Regions from separate parts of the Romboutsia sp. D33t1_170424_H2 genome, predicted to be linked through region 2. Evidence: a T-box and tRNA genes for the amino acid it is inferred to sense, from the RefSeq annotation. Region 2 holds a T-box; the other holds one or more tRNA genes.
What was found. The T-box of region 2 lies ahead of asnS (asparagine--tRNA ligase). A T-box ahead of a tRNA ligase gene usually reads a tRNA of that ligase, here a tRNA-Asn.
Positions count from the first base shown of each region.

Region 1: it encodes a tRNA-Asn, which carries the amino acid that the T-box ahead of asnS (asparagine--tRNA ligase) is inferred to sense. The anticodon was not compared.

Region 1 covers NZ_JADOZQ010000017.1:62-12,225, forward strand. The annotation lists partial or broken gene hcp (hydroxylamine reductase) at 1-722, shown strand, start outside; gene I4U66_RS13180 (NAD(P)/FAD-dependent oxidoreductase) at 984-1,661, shown strand; gene I4U66_RS13185 (DUF1858 domain-containing protein) at 1,661-1,846, shown strand; tRNA gene I4U66_RS13190 (tRNA-Cys) at 2,027-2,100, shown strand; tRNA gene I4U66_RS13195 (tRNA-Asn) at 2,112-2,187, shown strand; tRNA gene I4U66_RS13200 (tRNA-Thr) at 2,192-2,266, shown strand; gene I4U66_RS13205 (MATE family efflux transporter) at 2,440-3,840, shown strand; gene sfsA (DNA/RNA nuclease SfsA) at 3,940-4,635, shown strand; gene I4U66_RS13215 (30S ribosomal protein S1) at 4,758-6,023, shown strand; gene I4U66_RS13220 (phosphatase) at 6,253-6,963, shown strand; gene I4U66_RS13225 (hypothetical protein) at 7,112-8,431, shown strand; gene I4U66_RS13230 (conjugated bile salt MFS transporter) at 8,508-9,821, opposite strand; gene I4U66_RS13235 (helix-turn-helix domain-containing protein) at 10,145-11,647, shown strand; gene I4U66_RS13240 (alanine:cation symporter family protein) at 12,066-12,164, shown strand, end outside.
Region 2 covers NZ_JADOZQ010000001.1:311,692-323,855, reverse strand. The annotation lists gene uvsE (UV DNA damage repair endonuclease UvsE) at 1-869, opposite strand, end outside; gene I4U66_RS01650 (oligosaccharide flippase family protein) at 1,035-2,624, shown strand; gene I4U66_RS01645 (alpha/beta hydrolase) at 2,663-3,520, opposite strand; gene I4U66_RS01640 (nitroreductase family protein) at 3,608-4,354, opposite strand; gene I4U66_RS01635 (double zinc ribbon domain-containing protein) at 4,445-4,900, opposite strand; gene I4U66_RS01630 (hypothetical protein) at 4,920-6,260, opposite strand; gene I4U66_RS01625 (rhodanese-like domain-containing protein) at 6,348-6,641, opposite strand; gene I4U66_RS01620 (hypothetical protein) at 6,707-6,889, opposite strand; gene I4U66_RS01615 (ferredoxin) at 7,114-7,302, opposite strand; gene asnS (asparagine--tRNA ligase) at 7,461-8,861, opposite strand; T-box leader at 8,955-9,187, opposite strand; gene I4U66_RS01605 (hypothetical protein) at 9,326-9,718, shown strand; gene cspC (bile acid germinant receptor pseudoprotease CspC) at 9,755-11,437, opposite strand; gene I4U66_RS01595 (S8 family peptidase) at 11,459-12,164, opposite strand, start outside.

The DNA.
Region 1 (12,164 bases), on a different contig from region 2:
CAAACTGTATAGTTCCGCCAAAAGATAGCTATAAAGATAGATTGTATACTACTGGAGCAGCAGGATTTGCTGGATGTACACATATAAAAGGAAATGCAGAAGATGATAAAGATTTCTCTGTTATAATAGAACATGCTAAAAAGTGTAAAGCTCCTATAGAGATAGAAACTGGAGAAATAATAGGTGGATTTGCACATAATCAAGTTTTCGCTCTTGCAGATAAAGTAGTAGAAGCAGTTAAAACTGGTGCTATTAAGAGATTCTTTGTAATGGGTGGATGTGACGGAAGAGCTAAGTCAAGAAACTACTACACAGAATTTGCTAAGGCTTTACCACAAGATACAGTTATATTAACAGCAGGATGTGCTAAGTATAAATACAACAAGCTACCTTTAGGAGATATAAATGGTATACCTAGAGTATTAGATGCAGGACAATGTAACGACTCTTACTCATTAGCACTTATCGCATTAAAACTTAAAGAAGTATTTGAATTAGAAGATATAAATGATTTACCAATATCATTTAATATAGCTTGGTATGAACAAAAAGCTGTAATAGTATTATTATCATTATTATATCTTGGAGTTAAAAATATACATTTAGGACCAACATTACCAGCATTCTTATCACCAAATGTTGCTAAGGTTTTAGTTGAAAACTTTGGAATAGGTGGGATAACAAATGTTGAAGATGATTTAAATATGTTCTTAGGAAACTAATTTTAATAAAGAAGATACCATATAAAATGGTGTCTTTTTTATATAAAATATTTTATGCTAAGCTAAAACTATTTATAACTCATACAGACGATACAATACACTTTAAAATATTAATGAAAAAAATTTCATATTTACAGTAATAATTTGAGTTTTATGTAACATATGTTACACAAGTTTTACGAAAAATAGGATATAATAAGGTTAAATAAAATTTAAATAGATGTAACTTAACTTTATAAGAAAGGTAAAGTGTAGATATAGATGAGTAATCATGGGAATTTACAAAAAATAAGGGATGGTAAAAGAACATATGGAATAACTCCTCATATACCAGGAGGGTTTGTATTACCAGATACTCTTATAAAAATAGCTAATGTAGCTAAAAAATATAATGGAGTATTAAAAATAACATCAGGTCAAAGAATATTAATAACTAATTTAAAAGAAGAAGATCTAGATGATATATGGAAAGAACTTGATATGAAACCAGCAGTTACAAATCAATATTCTGTAAAAAATGTAGAGATGTGTCCAGCAAATTTTTGTAAAAGGTCAAAGTATCCAACGATAGGTATAGCTATGAGAATAAGTAAAAACTTTCATGGAATGCCACTTCCAAACAGAACAAAAATAGGAGTTGCGGGATGTAGAAATGCATGTACAAGTGTATATTCTAAAGACATTGGAGTTTTAGTAGATATTGATGGAACTTTCTTTGTATGTGCAGGAGGAAGTGCAGGTTTTTATCCAAGAATAGCTGATATAATAACTAAAAAATTATCAGAGAAAGAAGCATATACCTTAGTTGAAACTTTACTTAACTACTATAATGAGCATGGTCAAATGGGCGAAAAGTTAGGTGAATTCATAGATAGAATAGGTATAGAAAGTTTTAGAAAAGATGTATTAGAAATAGCAAATTTAAAGGAGGAATTATAATGATAACTAAAGATTCTATAATAGGAGATATAATAAAAGAAAAACCAGAGGCAGTAAAAATACTTATGGACTATGGTATGGGATGCTTAGGTTGCCCTTCAGCTGCAATGGAGAGATTAGAACAAGCTTGTGAAATACATGGAATAGATTTAGATGAGGTTTTAGCTAAGATAAATAGCCTTTAATATTAAAATAATAAATATATCAGTAAGAAATGTACATATATTTCTTACTGATATATGAAATTACCACACATATTATAAAGCTCTAAAATAGTCGAAAAAAGTATAAAAATTTAATTAAAAAAATAATGAAAACAGTTGCAAAAAAATGTTTAAAATAATATAATAGTATTGTGTTGATAAGGCGACATAGCCAAGTGGTAAGGCAGTGGACTGCAACTCCTTGATCCCCAGTTCGAATCTGGGTGTCGCCTCCAATTTAATATATGGGAATATGGCTCAGTTGGTAGAGCAATTGACTGTTAATCAATGGGTCACAGGTTCGAGTCCTGTTATTCCCGCCAATATGCTGGTGTGGCTCAACGGTAGAGCAGCTGACTTGTAATCAGCAGGTTGTAGGTTCGATTCCTATCACCAGCTCCAATTTGAATAACTCTAATCATATGATTAGAGTTATTTTTTTATAAAATAAAAAATATTTTAAAATTAAATAATTATGTATTATAATTAAAAGTATTAGTAAAATAGTATATATTTAAATTTGAAATAGTTGACAATGTAAACTTAAAATATAATAAATCTAGGAGGGAATTTGGATGAGTAATAATGTCACGGACTTGGGAAAGGGAAGCATTCCTAAATTAATATTTAAGCTAGCAACACCTGCAATAATAGCTCAACTAGTAAATGTACTATACAATATAGTTGATAGAATATTTATAGGGAGAATGCAAGGTGGAGATATAGCAATGGCTGGTGTTGGAGTTGCATTCCCAATAACATTAATAGTAGCAGCTTTTGCGGCTTTAGTAGGGATGGGGGGAGCTCCATTAGCTGCAATAAAAATGGGTGAAAAGGATAATGATGGCGCAGAAAAAATAATGAGCAATAGTTTTTCTACACTTGTACTGTTAGCAATATTACTAACTCTAGTATTTTTAGTATTTAAAGAACCATTACTTTGGGCGTTTGGAGCAAGTGAAGCTACTATAGGTTATGCAATGGATTATTTAAGTATATATCTAATAGGAACTATATTTGTTCTTGTTGCACTTGGTATGAATCCATTTATAAATACACAAGGTTTCGCAAAAATAGGTATGATGACAGTATCTATAGGTGCGGCTATGAATATAATACTTGATCCAATATTAATATTTGGATTAGATATGGGCGTTAGAGGTGCTGCTACAGCTACAATTATATCTCAAGCAATATCAGCAATGTGGGTACTAAGATTTTTACTAAGCGGTAAGACAACATTAAAAATAAGAAAAAAATACTTAAAAATAGATTTTAGAATAATGGGAAGAGTAATGGGGCTTGGAGTTGCACCATTTATAATGCAAGCTACGGAGAGTTTAGTTTTAATAACATTAAATACAAAGCTTCAAATGTATGGTGGAGATTTAGCTGTAGGTGCAATGACTATAATGAGTAGTATAATGCAGATAATAATGCTTCCGACAATGGGAGTTACTCAAGGTTCTCAACCTATAATGAGTTACAACTATGGAGCAAAACAAATTGGTAGAGTTAAAAAGGCTTTTAAATTAACAATATTAATTACTTTAGGATATACGGCAACAATGTGTACAGCGCTTATGATAATGCCGGAGATGTTTGTTAGGATATTTAATAGTGATCCAAAATTAGTTGAAATAACAGTTTGGAGTATAAGGATTTATTTTGTTGGAATAACTATATTTGGAATACAAGTAGCATGTCAAAATACACTACTTGCGCTAGGGCAAGCTAAAATTTCTCTGTTTTTAGCATTACTTAGAAAAGTAATTTTATTAATACCATTAATATATATACTACCAACATTTATGGAAAATAAGTTATTTGCAGTGCTTTTAGCACAACCTATAGCAGATATAACGGCAGTTATAACAACAGCAATATGCTTTATGGTGTTTTATAAGAGAAATTTAAGCAATATAGAAAGTAAAAGTATAAACACTAATGATAAAGAAAGCTTAAATACAAATTAATAGAGTTAAAAAATCTCTTATGGATATATATATTTATAAGAGATTTTTTATTGTAAATAATTATTGTAATAAAATTGAATTTTCATTAAGGAGAGATATATGAAGTATAATAAAATCGTAAAGGGAAAATTTATAGAAAGGCCAAATAGATTTATAGCTTATTGTGATATAGATGGAAAAGTAGAAAAAGTACATGTTAAAAATACAGGGAGATGTAAAGAGTTATTAATAGAAGGTTGTACTGTATATTTAGAAGAAAGTGATAATCCAAATAGAAAGACAAAATATTCACTAGTTTCAGTTGAAAAAGGAAAACGTCTAATAAATATGGATTCTCAGATACCAAATAAAGTAGTATATGAAGCATTAGAGAAGGGTTTAATACAACTTCCTGGCCTTAATGAAGAAATAACCTATATTAAGCCTGAACAGAAATACCATGATTCAAGATTTGATATATATTTAGAAACTAAAAATAAAAAGGTGTTTATAGAGATAAAGGGAGTAACACTAGAAGAGAATAGTGTGGTGATGTTTCCCGACGCAAAAACTGAAAGAGGAGTAAAACATATAAATGAATTAATAAAAGCAAAAGATGATGGATATGAGTGCTATATATTTTTTTTAGTTCAGATGGATAATGTAAAATATTTTACTCCTAATAAAAAAATGCACTTTGAATTATGGGAAGCATTAAAAAGAGCAAGAGAAAAAGGTGTAAATATAGTATCCTATGATTGTAATGTAGATAAAGAAAGTATAGTCATAAAAGAAGCTGTAGAAGTTATTTTATAAAATAACATATTTTTAAAATTTAGCATATAACTTTAAAATGTTGTAAGAAAAATATAAGTATTTGAAATATTAATGGTATAATATTTGTATATGATATTTATTATGAAAGGAAGTTTATAACTATGACGAATAATTTATCAATGCAAGAACTTTTAGAACAACAAGAAAAAGAACTAAACAACATAAAAGTTGGGGAAACTATAAACGGTAAAATATCTAAGGTAAGTAATGACGGTGTTAGCTTAGAACTTAACTTTGGATTTGATGGGATAATACCTACAAACGAATTAAATCTTCCTAAAGGAAAATATACTAGTGATGTATATAATGTAGGAGATGAAATAAGTGCTGTTATAACAAAGGTTAACCATAAAGATGGAACGATACAATTATCAAAATTAAGATTAGATAAAGAAGCAGATATAAAAGAATTAGAAAAAATACATAATGAACATAGAATAATAACTGTTAATGTAAATAAAAACATAGAAAGAGGAGTATTTGCTACTTACAAAACGCAAACGTTATTTATACCAATATCTCAATTAGATACTAAGTTTGTAAATGATACAAAAGAGTATGTTGGACGTAATTTAGAAGTATATATAAAAGAGCTAGATTTAAAGAAAAATAGATTAGTAGCTAGTCATAGAGAAGTATTACAAGAAAGAATTGATAAAGAAAGAGAAGAAAGAAGAGCAAGAATAAAGGCGGAAAAAGAAGCTGAAAGAGCTAGAATTAAAGCTGAAAGAGAAGCTCATATAGCAAAAGTTAAAGCGGATAAAGAAGCTTTATTTGAATCTTTAGAAGTTGGACAAAAAAGAGACGGTAAAGTTGTTAAAATGATGCCTTATGGAGCTTTCGTTGATATCGGTGGAATAGAAGGTTTACTTCACCAAAACAATTTATCTTGGGAAAGAGTAGAGTCTGTAGAAGATGTAATTCAAGAAGGACAAGAAGTACAAGTTTATGTATTAGATATAGATAAAGAAAACAAAAAGTTTGCATTAGCGTTAAAAGATATAAACAATGATCCATGGGAATTAATAAAGCAAGAAGTGCAATTAGATGATATAATAACTGGAACTGTAGTTAGAACTATAGAAAAAGGTGCTATTGTTAAGATAAGAGAAGGTGTAGAGGCATTCTTACCAATATCTGAATTAAGTGAAGAAAGAGTTATGAAAGTTAATAATGTAGTAAATGTTGGCGATGAAGTTAGCGCTATGGTTATAGAATTTAAGCCAAAGAATAGAAAAATGATATTATCTATAAAAGAAGCTAATAAAGAACCAGAAGAAGATTACTCAGAATTTTTAGAAGTTGAAGAATCATTAGGTTCATTAGGCGAATTATTTAAAGATAAATTTAAAAATTTACAAAAATAACATTATATGAAGAGCCATGTTGTGAAACAATATGGCTTTAACTGTATATTATTAGGGGGATATAATATTTACACCGAGTAGTTCTAAGTTTGAAACGATGTTATTTATAGTATTTGATTTTTTGGGAATAATGAGTTTAGTAGTATTAGGATTAATTTTATTAATATTATTATGGTCTTTATTTAAGAAAATAACACAGTAAAAATTATAATTTATAGGGAGAATTTAAATGAAAGCATTAATAGATTTACATACACATACAATAGTAAGTGGACATGCATATAGTACAGTACAAGAAAATATACAATCGGCTATTGATAATGGATTAAAGTATTTAGGGTTATCAGAACATGCACCAAATATGCCAGGTGGACCACACCCATATTACTTCCATAATATTCATTGTATACCAAGAGAAGTTAATGGACTTAAGGTACTTAGAGGAATAGAAGCAAATATTGTAGATTTTGAAGGAAATACAGATGTAGATGATGACATGCTTACACATATAGATTATGTTATAGCTAGCTTACACACACCATGTATAGATGCTGGAAGTGTAGAAGAAAATACACAAGCTGTACTTAATGTAATGGATAAATCAAAAGTTAAGATAATAGGACATTTAGATGATAGTAGATATCCAGTTAATTATGAAAAAGTAGTAAGAAAGGCAAAGGAGAGAAACATAGCATTAGAAATAAATAATTCATCTCTAAAGCCGACGACTTTTAGACAAGGGGCTTGGGATAATGTAACTACACTACTTGAATGTTGTAAAAAATACAATGCAAAAGTAATACTTGGAAGTGATGCACATATATCTTATGATGTAGGTAAATTCCCATATTCTGAAAAGGTAATAAATGATGTGAAGTTTCCTAAAGAGTTAGTTATAAATTATAGTGAAGAAAGTATAATAGAGTTTTTAAATTTATAAATATATGATAGATTAAAGTTAAGTAAATTTAGGAAATAAAGAGTATAAAAGAAGGACAAACTATATTTAAAATATAGTATAATATAAGAGTAACACTTATTGATAAGTGTTACTTTTATTATGCTTTAATTTAAAGGAGAGAGTTGACATGGAGTATATTGCGAGGGTAGTGTCTAATGTTGTTTGGCCTATGTTTATACCTTTTTTGCTTTTACTTGGGACATATATATGTTTGCAAGTTTTTTTTAACATAAGGCAACGCATTACGACAAAGGGGAAAATAAATTACAAGTACATAATTCCACAGAGTACCGTAGCCTTGGGGACTATGATGGGAACAGGAACAGTCGTTGGTTTTTTAACTGGACTTAGTAAGCTTTCTATAAGTGGGCAAATATATGTTGAATCAATTGCTATATGGGCATTACTTGGATCGATAATATTAATACCTATATCATATTGTGAAACTTTAATATCTAAAGTTGTGAGAATGCAACCCAAAGAATATATAAAAGCATTTATATCAACTAAAGCATCAAAATTGTATGTTGCATCTTTAGTTTTATTATATATATTTGCTATAGGGGGAATACAGTTAAGTGGGATAGATGCAGTAGCAACTACTAGTATAAATAAAATAGTAAGTTTAGAATTTAATGAACTACAAAGATATATGTATATCGTTATTCCAGTAATAATTATATTAATAACCATTATACTTAAAAACAGACAGAGTATATTTTTAAGAATTTTAGTGACTATGGTAATATTATCATTTTCAACTTATTTATTATCATTTTTCATATTTCTTTATAAAACACAAGAGTATATACCTATATTTGTAGAGCGTATTATTATAGGATTTAAAAATCCTGTATCCGTGTTGTTTGGAATACCACTAGGTCTTATATTTGGACTTCAGAGAGTTATACAAATAGCAGAACCAGGTCTTGGAACACTTGCATTAGCATCTATGAAATCAAATGCTAAACCAAGGGAAGCTGCTTTAATATCTTCTATACTAACAACAGTACTTATTGTTATATCGGTATTAGTTACTTCATATATAGCATCTTATGGACTTAGTGAAGGAATAATAAATTTTTCAGTTAATGGATACGAGAAGCTAGTGTCATACTTTGATACTATAATTAGTGTAACGGGTAAATTTGGGATATTAATACTATTTACATTTATAGCTTTATCTGCATTAACCACCTTATTAGGAGGGTATCTTGTACTTATAAATGTAGCCAATTTTAATGTTAAAAATAATTATCTTGTTTATGTAGGTTTATTGATATTAGGAGGTGCATTATCTGTATTTAATGTAGAATTAGTATTTTTACTATTAGAGATATTATTATTTATATCAACATCTATTAATATTATGGCACTTGCTATGTTCACAGAGTTTGAATGGAAAAAATATAAAATAAGAAATTTAGAAATTAGGAAAGCTGCATAAAAATATGCATTAAATCATAATTAAATATAAAATAAAAATTAAAAAGGAGTGTATTTTATACACTCCTTAATTATTATTAAGCAACTCCTTGAGAAGAAGCATCTTTTTGTAATTTAGCTATTCTTTCTTTGTTTAACTTAGACATACCTATAGAAGCAGTTATTAAAGATACATAACATACAACTATAAATGTTAAAACGAATATCCAAGCTACGCTGTATCCCATTTTATCAACTAATAATCCAAATATTGATGAACCAGCAGCAAATCCTACTGCGAAGAATATTTGAACTACACCAAGTATAGCACCAAATTCTTTTTTACCGAAGAATGATCCTGCAAGTAAAGAAGGTCCCATCATGTAAGCAAATACTGATAATCCTTTTAAAGCCGCAAATATTGGAGCTAACATAGGTATTAAACCTGCATTCATTAGAGCTAAACAAGAAGTAGCAGCTAATGCAAAGGCAACCATAAGCCCTTTAGTTATACCTAATTTATCAAATATTACTCCACCAAATAAGTTTCCTCCAAGAGAGAATATAGCGAATGTAGAACCTACCATACCAACTATCATAGGATCAACTTTTAAGAAGTTCTTTAAGTAAGCAGGATATTGTACAGCAAGTACAGAAACATACATACCTAAGAAGAATAATCCTAAAGCAAATAACCAGAAGAATTTAACATTTTTAACTTCTTTTAAAGAGTATCCCCAATCAACTGAAACAGTACTTTGCTCTTTTTCTTCTTTTCCATTGTCTTTTTTCTTACCTCTAACTATTTCGCTATCATTCTTTGGCATTCTTAAGAATAATAAAGTTATAGGTATACCTACGATTAATGATAAAGCACCAAACATAAAGTATGATTTAGATATACCGAAGTTAGTTAATGAATAAGCAGTCATACTTTGAAGGAATATATTACCTATAGATCCTCCGGCGAAAGCAAGTCCCATTGCCTTACCTTTTGATAGTTCATCGAACCATCCATTTATTAATAAAGGAACCCCGATTGAAGATATAGCAGCTGTACCAACTTGAACTATACCAGCAACAAGGTAAAATTGCCATAATTCTTTACACATAGAGAATGCTAAGAATCCTCCACCTGAAAGTATAGAACCCATTAAGTACATTGTTTTAACACTAACTTTATTAAACATTGCTCCTATAAATGGAGATGCTATAGCAGATACAACTGTACCTAATGTAAATATTAATGAGAATCCAGCTTGTGTAAATCCATATCCTGAATCAGGAGATAGGATGTAAGCCATAAATTGTGGTTGGATGTTTGCAGCAACTCCAAATGGTATAGCTTGTATAAGCATACATGCAACTACTATTAACCAACCAGTTGCGAATTTTTTACTTTTAGTGTTCATTGTATGATTTCTCCTTTGTTGTTGTTTTTTGTAAATAGACACATTAAAATGGATATAAATGTAAAATTTAAGGTTAAAATGAAATATATCCTAGAAAAAGGATATCATAAGTGATATATTAAAAACAAAGGAAGGTTGATGAACAAAATTGAAACTTGATTCAAGAATATTCAACAACTTCAATTAAAAATCAACTTTGATTAATTTATACTTAGTATGTTATTGTCAGATATACTATAAAATGGAGTCATAGTAATAAATAAAATATATAATAATATTAAGAAATCATAAAAGAATGAGCGAAAAAAAGGATGGTGAATAGGTTGAAAAATATTGCATTTGGTCAACTACTAGAAAAGTTACTTTATTTATCAAATCAAAAAAAGAGTACATTAGCAAAAGAGTTAGGATACGATATATCTTATATAAGTAAATGGATTAATGGGAGAAACCTACCAACTCAAAAAAGTATATCTAGTATATGTAAAATTACATCAGAGTTTATAGTTAAATCTTTAAATTCTACATCAAAGCAAGAACTTAAACACTACTTTGAAATAGAGGTAGAAGTAAAAGACGATACTGTATTAGCTCAATATATAGAAAGAAGTTTAAAAGAATCATATATGGTTACGGCACAAAAAAGTTCTTCTAATATATATAAGAATACACATTCTGAAGATAATTATAATAGTATGATGCATATAAACCCAAGGCTTAGAAAACAGTATTTAGCAAAGGATGCAATACTTCATATAAGTAAATCGAGTAAGCTAGATCTAATATTATCTGCAAACCTATATAGACTTAATGGAAATGATAAAGTTTCTATATCAGAAATGAAAACAGCGTTATATAGCATACAAAAAGACAAAGAAGTAAAAGCAAGAGTATTAACTGGGTTTGAAGGGAATCAAAATGATAAGGTACTAAATACACTACTTATAATTGACATGATAACAACATATCCTAATTTAGATTTTGAAGTATATAACTGTAATGTAGATAATAGTAACATTTTAGCTGTTATAAAGGATAGAATTTTCCATAGTGCCATATTTGCAAGTAATGGACAATGCTTATTTACAAATATGTCTAAAGAAAAGGCTATCATAGATGAAGTTTATTATAGTTTAGAAGAAATATTAAAAAATCAAGGTAAATTGCTTGTAGAGAAAGAAACTCCACTAGATTTATTAAAGAATAAAACTTATATACAATATATAATGGGGCAAGACTTAAAGTGGGTATTAGGAGTTATGAATGAATTCTTTATGCCATCTGATTTATTTATAGAAATTGCAGAAGATGTATTTGGAAATGACAAAGAGTTATTGCAAGAGTTGCGTCAAATAAATGCATTTTTACAAAATGTAACATATCAATCTAACATAAAGGTATTAATTTATGAAGCAAAACTAATGAAGTATATATCGACAGGAGAAATAACATTCTTTAATAAACCAGTAAAATTGACTTTAGAACAAATGGAGAGACATATAAAAAATATAGAAAAAATAATAAAAGAACATGAAAATATAGAAATTAAACTTATTGAAAATAGCTCCATAGAAGAATTTGATTCAGGTTTAAGTCCATCTATGTATTTATCTAAGAATCTAAAGTTAATAAAAACACATCCTATGGATGGGGTAAATGATTATGCAATTATTAAAGATAATGAATTCAAAAAAATATGCGATGAAGTATTTGATATTGTATGGAGTGAAAAAGAAAATATGCTAGTAAGTGAAAAAGAAGAAATTTTAGAAAAAATATCAAAAGCATTAGTTTACACTAGAATAATAAATGGTGAAATTAATTAATAATTTACTAGAAATTATATTGACGAATTTCAAAAATATTTGAATTTGTTGAAAAAAGAAAATAAAGGTCAAAATAATTTATTGACTTAAATAATAAAAAATTGATATTGTAGTAACTGTAAATAGGCACTAACAAAATCATTAATGATCCAATAATTTTATATAGTTAATCTTAAAAGTTTTATAATTTTTATTTAAATCTTAAAACTGCTATAGATATACCGTTATTATTTAATTAATAAAATACGTAAGAATAGTCAGTTTTTTGATGGAAAAATACAATGGATAAGATTAACTTTTATAAATTGTTGTATTTCTTAATGAATGTGAAGCCTATTTTTTTTGTATATTTTAAAGGGGGAGATATACAAAAAACAAATAAAAATCAAAATAAATATTTACAAGGAGAACATAAAAGATGCTACATCAGTTAGAAGTTGCAATAACAAAAGTATCTGAAGCTATATGGCCAGTATTCTTACCATTTATATTAGTTGTTGGCGCTACAATGGCTATA
Region 2 (12,164 bases):
TTCTTAGCCTCTATCATTACATCTACATCCTTATTTACATTATCTTTTATTAAATATATAAACTTTAAGAATTCTTTAGCATCTATATAATCAGAATGTCTTCTATCATTTTCAAATTCTCTAGGCGTAGAAAAATGTATCTTAGGTTGCAATTTTTCATTTTTCCACGTATTAAATATATCATTTAACAATCTATCTATATTTTCACCATTATTGTTACAATTATGGTGATGTATGTCTAAAACCATAGGTAAATTCAGTATTTTACATATATACAAAACATCTTTTACAGTAAATATTTTATCGTCATTTTCTAAGATTAACTTATTTTTAACTATAACTGGAAGTTTATTAAAATTTTCTATAAATCTTTCTATAGCTTTTTCTTTTTCTCCCTTTGCTCCACCAATATGAATAACCATCTTAGCATCCTTACAATTTATATCTTCTAAAAAATTAGCTTGCATAGTTAAATTCTTAGATGTATTTAAAAATACACTTTCTCTATCAGTATTTATTACATTAAATTGGTCTGGATGAATATCAATTCTTAAGTTATTATCATTTATGATCTTACCTATATATTCAAAATCTTTTTTAAAATACTTTCTATAGTCCCACATAACTTCTGGATGAGTTGCTAATGGTATAAGATTTGAAGTTATTCTATAAAAGTGTATATTATTTTTTATATTATATTTTAATATTTTCTCTAAATCAATTATATTTGAATATGTTACTTTTTTTAATTTGTTCAATCTTTCTTCATCACTATTCATACTAGAATATCTTTTAAATGTAAGAGTACTTGATGAAGTTACTTTTGGTAAATTAAGTGCTATAGCAACATATCCTAGCCTTATTCTCATATCTATTCTCCTTATCATCTTTTATATTTACTATTAATTTTTGCTTTTTTTTTAATTTTATTAATAGATAATATTTACTATTAATTTTTCATATATATATACATGTCTATATTAATATAATTATTTTTATAGACTATATATTAACTTAATGAGGAGATAAATTTTATGAACATAGTTAAAAGAAGAAAACTTTTAATAAATGCGTTTATTTTAACGTTTACCACCGTTACACTGGGATTTATAAATACTGGATTTCGAGTGTATATTTCTAATGAAATTGGTGCTGAAGGTATGGGGTTATATCAGCTTATAATGAGTATTCATATAATGACTTCTACTTTTGCCATATCTGGTATTAGAGTAACTACCACTAGGCTTATAGCTGAAGAACTTGGAAAAAATAACAGAGCTAATATAAAAAAAATTATGAATAGAGCCTTTGTATATAGTCTTTTCTTTAGTTCTTTAACTACATTTATAATTTACAATAGTTCAGAGTTTATAGCTATAAAATTTATCGGAGATGAAAGAACTATATTCCCTCTAAAAATATTAGCTTTAAGTTTACCTTTTATCGGTATTTGCTCTTGTCTTCATGGATATTTCTATGGAATGAGAAAAATTGTAAAAAGTATAACTTCAGATATTCTTGAAGTATCTTCATCAATGATAATAATAATAACTTTTTTAGGTTTATATTTGCCTAAAGGTCTTGATTATACTTGTATTTTAGTAGCTATAGCTATGACTGTGGCTAATATACTAGCAGCTGTTTATTCTTACATTCTATATTTATTTGAAAAAAAATCCGGATTTAGGCGCATTGATAGTACTAGTTCTAATTGTAGTTTATTGACTATCTCCAAAATAGCTTTTCCTATTGCTTGTAGCGCTTATATACAAACAGGCCTTAGGACTTTAGAAGATATTTTAATACCAAATGCTCTTAGACAATTTGGTTCTACTACTTCTGCTTCTTTATCTATATTTGGTATGATTAAGGGTATGGTACTTCCTATTCTCTGCTTTCCATCTATATTTTTAGCTTCGTTTTCTACGCTAATAATACCTGAAATAGCCGAAGCTAAAGCACTTAATCAAACTAATCGAGTAAATAGTATAATATCTAGAGTTTTTAAATTTACACTTATGATAGCAGTGTTTGCATCAGGACTTTTTATTATATACTCTAAAGAAATGGGCATTACTATATATAATAGCGCTAAAGTTGGAGATATGATGAGAATTCTTGCTCCTTTGATACCTTTTATGTATCTAGATAGAGTTGTTGATGGTAGTTTAAATGCTCTTGACCAACAAGTTAGTACATTAAAATATAACCTTATAGATATGAGTGTTAGAATTGCATTAATATTTTTTGTAATCCCTAAAAAGGGTATTGAAGGTTTTATATTAGTATTATTTGTTGGTACTTTACTAAATGCAACTTTAAGTATAAATAAACTATTAAAAGTTACAAAACTTGAGTTTCTTATAGGTGATTGGATTTTTAAACCAGCCATATCTGTTACTTTGTCTGCTACTATAGTAAAATATATTTTTGATGTCACAAATATAAAGACTCTAATTATACCACAAGTATTACTAGTTATTTTGTTTTATTTTATATTTTTAATATTATTTAAATCTATAAGAAAAAATGATGTTATGTGGTTTATAAATGCTTTTAGAAAGGATATAAATCCTACTAAAATTAGTGACGTAGGTTTTTATAAATTTTACAATAATATGTAAAAATAAAAATACTATAGGAATCCTATAGTATTTTTATTTTAATTTATCTCTTTTAAGAATTTAATTATACTCTTAGCAGTTTTGTTAATTTGCTCTTTTTCACTTATTAATGCTTCATTATCTCCATTTTGAAGTCCATAATCTCCAAAATAGGAATGATTAGCACCTTCTATTTCTACATAAGTAGTATTGTTGGGTAAATCTTTTTTAGAATCTATTAGTGATTCAAAGTTTACTACACCATCCTTACTTCCCCATATAGACAATACGTCTTTTGTCATATTTTTTAACTTATCAGTCATAGGATATGATGAAAGTAATACAACTCCATCTACTAAGTTGTTTTCAGCTGCAAAGCTTGAAGCAACTACTCCCCCTAAAGAATGTCCTCCTACTACCCAATGTGTTATATTTTTATATTCCTTCATTACTTTACTAGCTTCATTTTCTCCAAGAAAAGCTATATTAAGTGGCATTTTTAATATAACTACTTCATACCCAGCCTCTGATATCTCTTTGCATATTGGTGCATAAGCTTCTGGATTTATTTTAGCCCCTGGATAAAATATAAACCCTTTAGTTACATCCTTATTTTTTGGAGTAAACACTATATTTTTATCTATTTTAACTTCTACCTTCTTATCACTTATTAACGCTTCTTTTGCCAATGTTCCTGGTTCATATGTATTTCCTATCCATATAAAAAATCCTAAAAGTGATATTCCTAACATTATAGAAATTGTTATAAGTATTTTTCTTTTGATATTTTTTCTTCTTAATTCTTTTTCCTTTTGTTCAGTATGCTTATTTATCTGATCTATTATTAGTGGTCTTTCTAATTCCATAGTTATGCTAAAAGTATCGTCTGATATTCTTTCTTTTCTGTCTTTTCCCATATGCTCCCTCCATAACTCAAAATACTATTATAGTTTATCATATATAAAGTATATTTTCATTAAATTAAGTAACTATTTTTTATTAAATTATCCAGTAAAATCTTTTATCCACTCTTTTATAGACCTATCCATTTCTATTGAAAATTCTGAACTAATTTTATTTTTGTATATTAATTCACCAAAGTTTTTAGCATTTTTTTGGTTATTTTTTATCATTTTTTCTTCTTTATATTTATACATTTTATTTAAATCATCTTCATTTAATCTTTGGTATTTTTCTTCAAAAACAACATATTCTTTTTCAAATCTATCTCTATAAATCTTTTTAAAATTATCAGGATAATAGCCTAGTGTTATCATACAAGCTGGGAATGTATAGCTTGGTAAATCTAATATTTCTTTATGCTTTTCATAATTTTCCATAATATCTCCTATATAGCAACTTCCTATACCTAGGCTTTCAGCAGTTAAAACTGCATTTTGACATGCTATTATAGCATCATTTACTCCTAACATAAAATCATTTATTCCTGGTGTTTTTATACCTTTAATATCACATATCTTAAAATAGTCAAACCATTTTCTCATATCTGCTAAAAATAATAATATTACTTGTGCATTTTTTATAAATGGTTGATTATCACAAGTTTTACTTAATAATTCTTTAGTATTTTTATTTGTTATCTTTATAATAGAATACATCATCATATTTCCTGCTGTTGGCGCTTTTATTGCACTATTTATTATTAAATCTAAATGTTCTTTCTCTATCATTTTATCCTTGTATCTTCTTAATGACACTCTTTTATTTATAGTATTTATTACTTCATTCATAATATCCCCTCCCTATATAATTATATATCTATATGCAATTTATATTAATAAAAAATAAGCACCACGTAAAATTTACGTGATGCTTATTTTTTAATTTATTTTATTTCCACAACATGTGCAATATATGGAATCTATATCTATATTCATATTACATATTTCACAAGTTATATATTCTTTTTCTTCTAGCTCAAGTTCTACCTTTTTGCCACATTCTGCACAGAACTTAGCACCTTTACTTATTGTGTTCCCACACTCGCATATACTCTCTTTCATAGATTTATTCAGTTCTTCTATTATTTTCATATTTTCATATATTATTTTATCTATTTTTACTATATCATTACTTATTTCATCAAAGTCAGTATCTACGATTTCATTTTTTCTTATCTTATCATAAAGTAATATTCCCATATCTAAAAATAACCTTGCTTTTAATTCTTGATTTTCATTTATAATCTTATTTATACTATTTTTTTCTTTTATTAAATCTACTTTATCTTTAATCTTTGATACTTCACCTTCTATTTTCTCTTGTAAATTTTCCATATTTATCCTCCAATTATACTTATTCAAAATTATAAAGTTTATATCCTATAAAGGCTAATATATAGCTGTATATAAATGAACTTATAATTGTAATTATAATAGGTAATCCAAATGTAATAACATTATGATTATTTGCATTTGTAGTTAACATTCCCACACCAACATCAATTTTACTTAACATAGATATTAATACCATAATAAAAGAATACATTGTACTAAATATAAGCAATACATTTTTATCATTATTTTTAAAATTTTTCTTTAAATTACATCCAGCTATTAATATTATAAGACTTACTAATATAAATACTATTATAAATATAATCTTAGTATCAAAAAATAAATCAGAATTAAATATATTAAATATAGATATTGTATAATCACCTATAACCATAGGAATTAAATTTGCAAATCCCCACATATAAACAGATAATTGACTTACAATTATTCCTGTGTTTATATATTTCATATATTCAGATATACCAAACTCGTATAAATATGTACTATCGGATATAGTAAGTATACCAACAATTATAAATACTAATATGTAACCTATTATAAATATATTTATAACTTTTTTAAATATATTTATATATATGTTTTCTTTGCCTATTCTTTTTTTATATCCTATAGTAAATGTAGATAAAAATCCTATTAAAAAACTATTTATAAATATACTTGTTGTAGCAAACTTTACTTTAAGTAAAGTAGCTATGTTCATCATATCATATGAGTTTAATTCAATTTTTGATATCATACTTATAACTGCCATAAATAAAGCGTAAACTATTCCAACCCCTATAGAATTTATAATAAGTTCATTAGGTGTGTTACTTTTATTTTTCATAAATAATATATTACTTATAACTAAGGATATTATAGGTGCTATTAATAAAGATATTACTCCTAAATGTACGCTTACTTCACCTACACCTATTAAAGATGATGATGTTATATTAATACTACCTAAATTCATACCTAGCATTGTATGAAGTGGACTTATACTAATCCCTAATTTTCCTAAACTTATATCCATCATACCATTAAAAATTACAGATAAAATAAATAAAATCAATATAGATGATACAGAGGTTATAAATATATTAGTCCTACTAGCATAGCTTTTTATATTATTAATATTAAATTTACTTTTTTCTCCTATATTAAATAAGTTTTTATCTACTACTTTAAAAAGCTCATTGCCGCATTGTTTACAATAATTACTTCCATATTTACTTTCAGTATGGCACTTAGAACAATTCATTTCATTATTTATTTCTAGTCTATAATAATTTGAAATTTTATTTAAGATTTTCCCATCCTCTTTTGAATAATTACTATATTTTTCTTCTGTATTCATTCTTACCTCCAATACAAGCATTTAACTTATTTATTGCTATACTCATATTATCAAGTATACTATAAAACTCTAGCTAAAAGCTAGAGTTTACAATCCAATTATTCCCTTTTCTAAATTATATAATTTGTTGAATCCTTCCATATGAAGTAGATTACATGCTGTTATACTTCTATGTCCACTTCTACAGTAAACAATAACATTTTTTTCTTTGTATTCTTCTAATTCATCTATCTCAAATAATAAATTATTTAATGGTATATTTATAGAGTTTTCTATATTATTCTCTTCATATTCTTCCCTTGTCCTTATATCAATTAATATAGTATCCTCTTTTTTCATTAATTCTTTTAATTTTTTATTATCTATATTTATATAAGCCATATTATCCTCCTTAAATCTTTAATCTATCTATTTAATACCCTGAATATTTTGTTAAAAACATTGTATTAATTAACTTTTCTAGATTTCATAAGCTTAATATGTCTTATTATAAATGATATTTCCATAGTTATAGCTGCACAACTTATAAGCCTTTGAACTATATCTGTTGTATCAACTGCATAGTTATAAAAATATATAATTAATAAAATATCTATTATCAACATTATATTGTCAAGTATCTTTATCATTTTGCCTCCAATTTTTATTATGATTAATAATTATAACATAAAATATAATCTATTTTTCTATATTTTATTAAATTAGGACTTATACTACTCATATATTATTTAGATAATTTGTTAAATTTTTCTGTATATAAAGTTCGCTTATATTTAGTAACGTGTAGATAATTCGATTTAAAGCCGAATAGTAAAATTAAAAGCTTAGGATATTCCCTAAGCTTTTAATTTTACTATTCAATTGTTATTGCACTTACTGGACATCCTTCACATGCTTCTTGTGCACTTTCTTGTAAATCCTCACTTATTTCTCCTTCTATAGCTACTGCTAATCCATCATTATCCATATCAAATACTTCTGGGCATATTCCTACACATGCTCCACATCCTATACATACGTCTTTATCTACAAATGCTTTCATTTTAAAGCCTCCTATTTAATTTGTTTACATTATGTATATATCCATATTGTGATGGTCTAAACAGATTTTTTTATATAACTAATTTTTTATTTATTTTTTAAATATTATTATAATATAAAAAGCACTAAACATAAGTCTAGTGCTTTAATATATAAATATTAGAATTCAGCATTTTTAGGAGTTCTTGGGAATGGTATTACGTCTCTTATATTAGACATTCCTGTCATGTACATTATTATTCTTTCAAATCCTAGTCCAAATCCTGAGTGAGTAGCTGTTCCGAACTTTCTAAGTTCTAAGTACCACCAGTAATCTTCCTTGTTTAATCCCATTTCTTCTATTCTTTCTAATAGTTTTTCTTCTCTTTCTTCTCTTTGAGAACCTCCAACTATTTCTCCTACTCCTGGAACTAATAAGTCCATTGCTCTAACAGTCTTTCCATCTTCATTCATTCTCATATAGAATGCTTTTATGTCCTTTGGATAATCAGTAACAAATACTGGAGCTTTAAATATTTGTTCTGTTAAATATCTTTCATGTTCTGTTTGAAGATCATCTCCCCAATTAACTGGGTATTCAAATTCATGTCCGCTTTCTTGTAATATTTTAACAGCATCTGTATAAGTAAGTCTCTTAAATTCAGAGTTTACTACGTTGTTTAATCTATCTAATAATCCTTTGTCTATAAAGTTATTGAAGAATTCCATTTCTTCTGGAGCATTTTCCATTACGTAGTTTATTACGTATTTTATCATGTCTTCAGCAAGTTCCATATTGTCTTCTAAGTCTGCAAAACATATTTCAGGTTCTATCATCCAGAATTCTGATGCATGTCTTTGAGTAAATGAGTTTTCAGCTCTAAAAGTTGGTCCAAATGTATAAACATTTCTAAATGCAAGTGCCATTATTTCTGCATTTAATTGACCACTAACTGTTAAGTTAGCTTCTTTCCCAAAGAAGTCTTTAGAATAGTCTATATTTCCTTCTTCATTCTTAGGTATGTTGTTTAAATCCATAGTAGTTATTCTAAACATTTCTCCTGCACCCTCACAGTCACTTCCTGTTATGATTGGAGAATGTGCATACACGAAGTTTCTATCTTGGAAGAACTTATGTATAGCGTATGCTGCTAAACTTCTTACTCTAAATACAGCAGAGAAAGTGTTACTTCTTGGTCTTAAGTGAGCTATTGTTCTTAGATACTCTAATGTATGTCTTTTCTTTTGTAATGGATATGAAGAATCTGATTCTCCTTCTACTACTACTTTAGTAGCATGTATTTCAACTGGTTGCTTAGCACCTTCTGTTGATACTAATTCTCCTTCTACAAGTATTGATGAACTTATTGGTAATTTAGATATTTCTTTGAAATTCTCTAATTTATCTTCTGCTATTACTATTTGCATGTTCTTAAAGAAACTTCCATCATTTAACTCTATAAACCCAAAGTTTTTAGATGCTCTAGATAATCTTATCCATCCAGCTACATTTACAGTTTTACCTACATACTCTTCTTTTTTTCTGTACAAGTCTTTAATTTCTATAAATTCTTTTTGCATTTTGTTTCCTCCATATTTTATTTTTGTACTTCTTATTTTATTTATTACTAAAATATTTATTATTTTGTATTAAAAAAGCCCTTCATCCCTATAAAAAGGGACGAAAGGCTGTTGCTCTCGCGGTACCACCCTAATTGCCAAAACTGGCCTCTTAGTAAGCATTGCTTATAGTCTGTAACGGGACTTCCCGTCTAAGTCTACTCTCTTTCAAGATTTCGGTTAGAAACTCCGAGATGTTCTTCAATATAAACTTCGTATTGAGCTTTCACCATCCTCAACTCGCTATGACTACCTTTTATATTTACTCTTCTCTTCACAGTCTATTATTGTTATATTATTTCAACTATTTAAAAAGATTATACCAACTTATATTTTTTTAGTCAATAATTTATTTTCTAAATAATTATCACAAATGTTTAATACTATATTTATTTATCAATAATATTAGCTAGGAGGTGCATTGCTTGAAATATCTATTTATATTTTTATTTATAATAACATTTATATCACCATCAGTTGATAAAGAATATTCTTCTAATATCATACGCTCATCTGTTTATAATTATATAACTTCTCTAGATAGAGCTAAAGATTATTTTGTAGAAAATGTTTCATTTTTTTCAAAGCTATCTAAATTAAGCTATAAAAAAGCATACGATAATGTCATGAAAGATAGAATATTAGTTAAACACTTAGTTTTATCCGGCGAGACTTTAGACGATATAATAAAAATTTATAATTCTGATATTGAGAATATTGAATATTTTAGATTAGTAGCTCTTAATGAAAATCCTGATACCATTTCCAAAGATTATCAAATATCTTATGGTGATTATATACTCGTTCCTAGTGAATAATTTATATTTTATGTAGACCTATTAAAATAGGTCTACTCATCTTAATATTTTAGCTAATTGTATAAATGTATTTTGCAAATCAAGTACTCCATAACCTCTTGTTACATTTGGATATATATATAAATCTTTCTTTCTTGCTCCAAGCATTAAGTAAGTTTTTAAAACTTCTGTAAATAATAAATTTCGTTTAAACGTACTCTGACTTGATACATATTCCATAAGTATAGCTACAACCCCACTTATCATAGAACTACTTACTCCTGTCCCCGTTGATGTTGTATAATTCCCGTTTTTAGATGGAGATATTATATCAACCCCTGGTGCTAATAAATCTGGCTTTATAGGTCTACCTCTTACTGGGCCTTTTGATGATCCTATCCATACACTATCAATCTTATCATCATATGCTCCTATAGTTATTGCATTTGAAACTGCACCAAACAAAGTTATAGTTACAAATGAATTTGGATCTATAAATCTAGTTTCATTAGAGATTAAGTTTTTATTTGGTAAATAAGCATCGTACAATCCATCTATAATAAATTCTGGAAATAACCTTAAAGTCCATACACCTGGCTTAACATTATTCAATTTTATTGTTAATTCTTGAGTCGCTGATTTTATCCAAGGATATAAATATCTCATTTCATAAAATGTATTTTCTATATTAAACTTGCCTCTATATATATAATCATCTGGTGCATATACAACTCTATAGCTTATTTCTCCTGATGGTGATATTATTGCTGCTGCTATTTTATCTGGACCTGCAACACTTAATGTTATATCTAAATTTTTTTGCTCTCCAATTTGAATTGGTATGTCTTGAATATCATTTAAACTACTTACCTGTCCTTGGTAATGTATATCCGTATTTCCTTCATTTCCAGCACCACTAACTACTATTACACCACTTACTGTTAAATAGTTAAAAGTATCTAATAATGTAGTTACTACTACAGACCTTGATCGTTCACCTAAAGTTAAATTAATTATCATATTTTTTTCTTCTTTTTGAGCTATATCTATAGCATATTTTATGCCTGCTAAAAAGTCTGATAAACCATAATTAATTTTTCCTTCTTTATAAGTATCTTTGTATTCTCTTAACTTTATTACTAATAATTCACTATCTACTGCTACCCCTTTGTATTCTCTGTTTAAGTTTCCTCTACCACATGCTATTCCCGAAGCTACTGTCCCAGTTCCAATAGTGTCTTCACTTAGACTTGGGTCATTATTTCTTATATATTCATTTATAATATCTTTCTTAAACTCACTTCCAAATTTTAGCCCTGTTGGTGGAGTTCCAAACTGACTTTCTTGATCCCATATAGATACTATTTTTGTGGTACCGTCTGGGTTTAAAAAATCAGGATGTAGATAATTTATTCCAGAATCTATAATTGTAATTATACATCCTTTTCCTGATGAACTTATATATGGATTTTTATCAACATAGTCAATACCTGATGCTATTTTTACGCTTGTTCCACTTTCTAAATTATCAGTTATATTAATTAATGAACTCATAGGTACTGATGGTATCCAATCTGATATGCTTTTTATAATTTTTAATGTTTCTTCTTCAAAACTTTCATTAACATAAATTGCTGCTATTTGACTATTTAGTATAATATATTCATCTATGTTATATAAATTTAAATCAGCCTCTAAACGTTCTAAATTCTCATAAACAACCACATATGATTTTTCCATATAGATATATTCTCCCTAAAATTACCTTAATTGTTCAAACAATCCTCTTATATCTAACTCTCCATATCCATAGCTATAATTAGGATATCCAACATCTTGATTTCTTCTGGCTCCTGCACTTAGATATGTTCTTATCTTTTGTACAAATGCTTTATTTTCATAATTCCCATTTACTTGTATATATTGAAGAAATAATGCAACTGCTCCTGATGTATAGGCTGATGCTATACCTGTTCCAGTACCTGTTGCATATGTTTTATTTATATATGGACCTATTATATTTACACCCGGGGCTACTATATCTGGTTTTAATACTGATTCTATAGTAGGTCCTCTTGAAGATGATGCCCATAAACTATTATTTATAGTATCGTATGCTCCTACACTTATTACATCATTTAATGTTGATGGATAATTTATAGTATTTTCCGGGTCACTCTTTGAAAATTTAGTTCCTGGTTTGATGAATTTTCTATTTTCTAGATACATATTATATATTCCATTTGTTATATATGCTCCTATTAATCTAATTTTCCAGATTCCCTTTTTAGCATTGGCTAAAGTTATTACTGTTCTTTGTTGGCCTGAGTAAGAAAATGGATACGAAAAAGATATTGTATATCTAGTATTTTCAAAATTGAATAGTCCACTTATAATATTAAAATCAGAAACAAATGCAAGCTGACTTTCCTCTCCACTTGGAGATATTATATATAAATCAATTTTA